Regions from separate parts of the Romboutsia sp. 1001713B170207_170306_H8 genome, predicted to be linked through region 2. Evidence: a T-box and tRNA genes for the amino acid it is inferred to sense, from the RefSeq annotation. Region 2 holds a T-box; the other holds one or more tRNA genes.
What was found. A T-box is a leader RNA that pairs with one kind of tRNA and senses whether it is charged. The one in region 2 lies ahead of serS (serine--tRNA ligase), so its partner is inferred to be a tRNA-Ser.

Region 1: it has a tRNA-Ser gene. The T-box ahead of serS (serine--tRNA ligase) is inferred to sense a tRNA for this amino acid. The anticodon was not compared.

The regions. Positions count from the first base shown of each region.
Region 1 is NZ_JADNAX010000004.1:136,265-138,696, reverse strand. It holds gene I2A66_RS10115 (ABC transporter ATP-binding protein) at 1-65, shown strand, start outside; gene hisJ (histidinol-phosphatase HisJ) at 187-984, shown strand; tRNA gene I2A66_RS10105 (tRNA-Ser) at 1,064-1,155, shown strand; gene I2A66_RS10100 (class I SAM-dependent methyltransferase) at 1,651-2,400, shown strand.
Region 2 is NZ_JADNAX010000021.1:6,623-9,054, forward strand. It holds gene serS (serine--tRNA ligase) at 1-1,166, opposite strand, end outside; T-box leader at 1,344-1,564, opposite strand; gene I2A66_RS16445 (transcription repressor NadR) at 1,672-2,187, opposite strand; rRNA gene rrf (5S ribosomal RNA) at 2,334-2,432, opposite strand, start outside.

The DNA of each region.
Region 1 (2,432 bases), on a different contig from region 2:
GTCATGATCATATTCATGAAGATGGATTTAGTGGAGAACATAGTCATTTCCATGAACATGTGTAGTACTTAAAAGGAGTTTACTTTTATTTTAGTAAATTCCTTTATTTATTTTGTATACATAAACAAAACATATAAATAATATAATATACTTTTAATATAAAATAATGTTTTAGGGGGCGATTTTATGAGAGATGGTCATATACATACTCAATACTGTCCACACGGTAGTAATGATGAGATTGAAGATTATATAAAAAGAGCTATTGAGATTGGGTTAAATGAAATAACTTTTACAGAACACTTACCATTACCTGAAGATTTTAAAGATCCATCGCCTGAAAATGATAGTGCTATGGATATAGAGAGTTTACATATGTACATTGATGAAGTAAATAAGTTTAAGAAAAAGTATAAGAATAAAATAAAAATAAACTTAGGTATAGAAGTTGATTATTTAGAAGGATATGAAGAGCAAACTAAGTCAATGCTAGATAAGTATGGTAAGTATTTTGATGATTCTATTTTATCTGTTCATATGTTAAATATTAATGATAAATATTATATAATGGATTATAATAAATATGAATTCGGAAATATAATAGATATATTAGGAGGACTTAGCAGTGTTTATTATAAATATTATAAAACTGTTAAAAAAGCAGTAAGTGCTGACTTAGGAGATTATAAGCCAAAGAGAATAGGTCATTTAAATTTAATTAGGAAATTTAATAAGGTATACCCATACAATTATGAAAATAATATAGTACTTGAAGAATTATTAATGCTTATAAAAGAAAATGGATATGAATTAGACTACAATGTATCTGGACTTTTAAAAGAAGATTGTGGTGAAGCATATATAAGTGGTGAATTACTAGAGTTAGTAAAAAAATATAAAATACCTGTAGTTCCAGGTTCTGATGCACATAGTGTAAATAATATGAAGAATTATGATAAGATAGAATGTTTGATAACAGAATGAATTAATTTAAATTTGGAATTAAATTGTAAATATATTATTGACTTATTATAAATAATAATATATAATTAAGTTATATTAAGGAGAAGTACTCAAGTGGCTCAAGAGGATCCCCTGCTAAGGGATTAGGCTGGGTAAACCGGTGCGAGGGTTCGAATCCCTCCTTCTCCGCCAGTAAAGACTATCGATTTAGATAGTCTTTTTTTTATGCTTAAACAAAAAGATGGGTAATACCCATCTTTTATAATTTTATTCTTACTCGGGGAAAGTAGAATATAGATAAAATTTAGTTACAGTTTCATATAAATAAAAAAGTCAGAAGGAATAGCCTTCTGACTTTCTAAAGATATTTTCAAATATCTATTATTTTTATGAACTTTTTATCTTAGTTAAATAGTATCTGAATAAATATATAAAGTCAACTGAAAATCTATAAATAATATAAATTATATTTATAGATAATAAATAGAAAATAATGTATAATATAAAGTATAAAAATTATTACTTATATATTAATAATTAAATTTGATAATAAATTTGGTAACTCATGAAGGGTTACTATTTAACCATGAAGGGTCTATGGATATTGTTATAAATATCTATAGACTTTTTTATTTGAAAATTAATTTTATATATAAAAATAAAGTATAAAATGAAGGTGGTATATGGATGAAAAAAGAAAATATTGAAAAATTATGGTCTTATTCATCTAAAGGGTACAGTGACATTATAAAAAATGAATTAAATAGTTTTAGACCAAAGGTATGGACAGAGTTAATTGAAAAACAAGTAGATAATAAAGATAAACTAAATATTTTAGATATAGGAACTGGACCTGGATTTTTTTCTATAATATTAAGTAAAAGAAATCATAATGTTATGGGTATTGATTGTACTAAAAATATGATTGATGAAGCTAGAAAAAATGCAGAGTTTGCAAATGTTAATCCTAAATTTATGGTAATGGATAGTCATGAATTAGAATTTGAAGATAATACATTTGATTTAGTATTAAGTAGAAATGTAACTTGGACATTAGTAGACCCTATTAAAGCATATAAAGAATGGATGAGGGTGTTAAAGCCAAATGGAACTTTATTGATATTTGATGCTAATTGGAACTTGCATAAATATGATAAGTCCATACTTAAAGAAGTAGAAGAAAGAGAAATTAAATTTAGAAATAAGTATGGTAAACCTTATGATACTTATGAAGGTCCTAATGAAAATAAGGATATAGGTTTTAAATTACCACTAGAAGATAAAATAAGACCTAGTTGGGATAAGGTAGTTTTAGATGATATTGGATTTTATAATATAAACTATGACTTAGATATTACAAAAAAGGTATGGGATGAAAAAGAGCAATTACTTTATGGAGCTACTCCAATGTTTATGGTAAAAGCAAAAAAATTATAGATAAATTTATATTAATAGAGAATAAATAAAGT
Region 2 (2,432 bases):
ACCGCTAATCCTGAACCATTTAATGTATGTACATATTCAGCTTTAGATTTTTTATCTCTCTTGAATCTTATACCAGCTCTTCTAGCTTGGAAATCTTCAAAGTTTGAGCAAGAAGATATTTCAACATATCTATTATAACTTGGCATCCATACTTCTAAATCATATTTAAATGCAGCTGTAAATCCTAGGTCTCCTGTACATATTTTAACTACTCTATATGGTAGTCCTAACATTTGTAATATTTTTTCTGCATCATTAGTTAATTTTTCTAATTCATCATATGAATTTTCTGGAGCAACAAATTTAACTAATTCAACTTTATTAAATTGATGTTGTCTTACTAATCCTCTAGTATCTCTTCCTGCTGAACCTGCTTCAGATCTAAAGCATGGTGTATATGCACAATATTTTATAGGTAATTGATCAACTGTTAGTATTTCATCTCTATGTATATTTGTTACAGGTACTTCTGCTGTTGGTATTAAGAAATAATCCACACCCTCAACTTTAAACATATCTTCTTCGAACTTTGGTAATTGCCCAGTTCCTATAAAGCTAGATCTATTAGCCATAAAAGGAGGTAATACTTCTGTATATCCATTTTCTTCTGTATGAGTATTTAAGAAGAAGTTTATTAATGCTCTTTCAAGTCTAGCGCCTAAACCTTTGTATAGTGTAAATCTTGATCCAGTTATTTTACCTGCAGTTTCAAAGTCTAATATTCCTAATCCTGTACCTATATCCCAGTGAGCTTTTTGTTCAAAATTAAACTTAGTAGGTTCTCCCCAAGTTCTTATTTGAACATTATCTTCATCAGTTGTTCCTTGTGGAACTTCAGGATTTGGCACATTTGGTATTCTCATTAAGTTATATTCTATTTCATTAGATACAGTTCTAACTTTTTCATCTAATTCTTTTATCTTATCAGATAACTCTTTTAATCTTGCTTTATCTGCGGTTACATCCTTACCTTCTTTTATTAATTGAGGTATTTTTTTAGACTCAACATTCATTTCATTTTTCATTACTTCTACTTCTTTAAGTAGATCTCTTCTCTTATCATCTAATTCTACTACTATATCAAGGTTGAATTCTTTTTCACCTCTTCTGTCCATTGCTTTTTTAATATCTTCTAAATTTTCTCTAATTCTTCTTATATCTAACATTTTACCCTCCTAATTTTTATATATCTCTTAAATATATTTTATTTAGTTAATTAAAAATTTTTATACTAGCATTATTTACATTTTCCGGAAATTTTATTATAAATAATCTATTTATTTTCTAGATTGGCTTACTATACCAGTAAATTTGGTAATAAAAAAAGACCTTCTACTCCCTATAAAAGGGACGAAAGTCTTTTATCCGCGTTGCCACCCTAATTAATCATGTACAAAATACACAATTCTCTCAATCCTGTAACGTAGGTCATACGTCTAATCTTACTATAATTTCCGATTAGAAGCTCTGGAATGGATTCAAAAACCATTGTTATGAGTTCTCACCAACCACTCATTCTCTGAATACAAATATGTCTTTTACTATTTTCCTTCATAGCTTGTAACTAATTGTTTTATTTGATAAACATTATATTATATATATTAACAACTTTCAATACTATTATTCGATTTTGTTTTCTTTTTTATGTTTATTGAAAATTAATAGATATTATTAGTTAGATAACATACCTTTTTCGTCTAATATTTCTATAATTTCGTCTAATATTTCTTTTTTTGCAACTTCTATTGTGTGACTATGATCATATTTTGTTAAAGAGGATAGTTGCCTAAACTCATCATTTTTAACTTTTTCCATGAATTCTTTTATATCTCTAAGAGATGATATATTTAATTCAGCCCTTATTTCTCCATATATAGGATGATTTACAATAACATCTTTAACTATTCCGCCCATATCAACTATTACCTTTAACTCGTCAAATAGTTCTTCATTATTATTATGATTTTTACATTGTATTTTACCTTCTATTTTTTTACTTTGATTAAATACTATATATCCTTGAGGAGTGGCTACAATTTCTTTTCCACTAGCTCTTATAAGTGCTATATCTTGAACTATTATTTGCCTACTTACACTTAGCAGATCTGCTAGTTCACTTCCCTTTATAGGCTTATTAGATTTTTCTATTATATCTAGAAGTTTCTCTCTTCTTTCATTTAAATTCATAATACACCTCATATTCCTCTAAAACCAATTTTTAGTAGTTTCTAAGTTGAAATTATTATAGTTTATACTTTAAATAATATTTTATAATTTATAATTAAATAAATCAATAACGATACTTTTAAATTTTTTATATAACAAAAAAGATTACGTGGCTACGTCTTACTCTCCCGGGAGGTTGCCCTCCGAGTACCATCAGCGCTAAAGAGCTTAACTTCTGTGTTCGGAATGGGAACAGGTGTATCCTC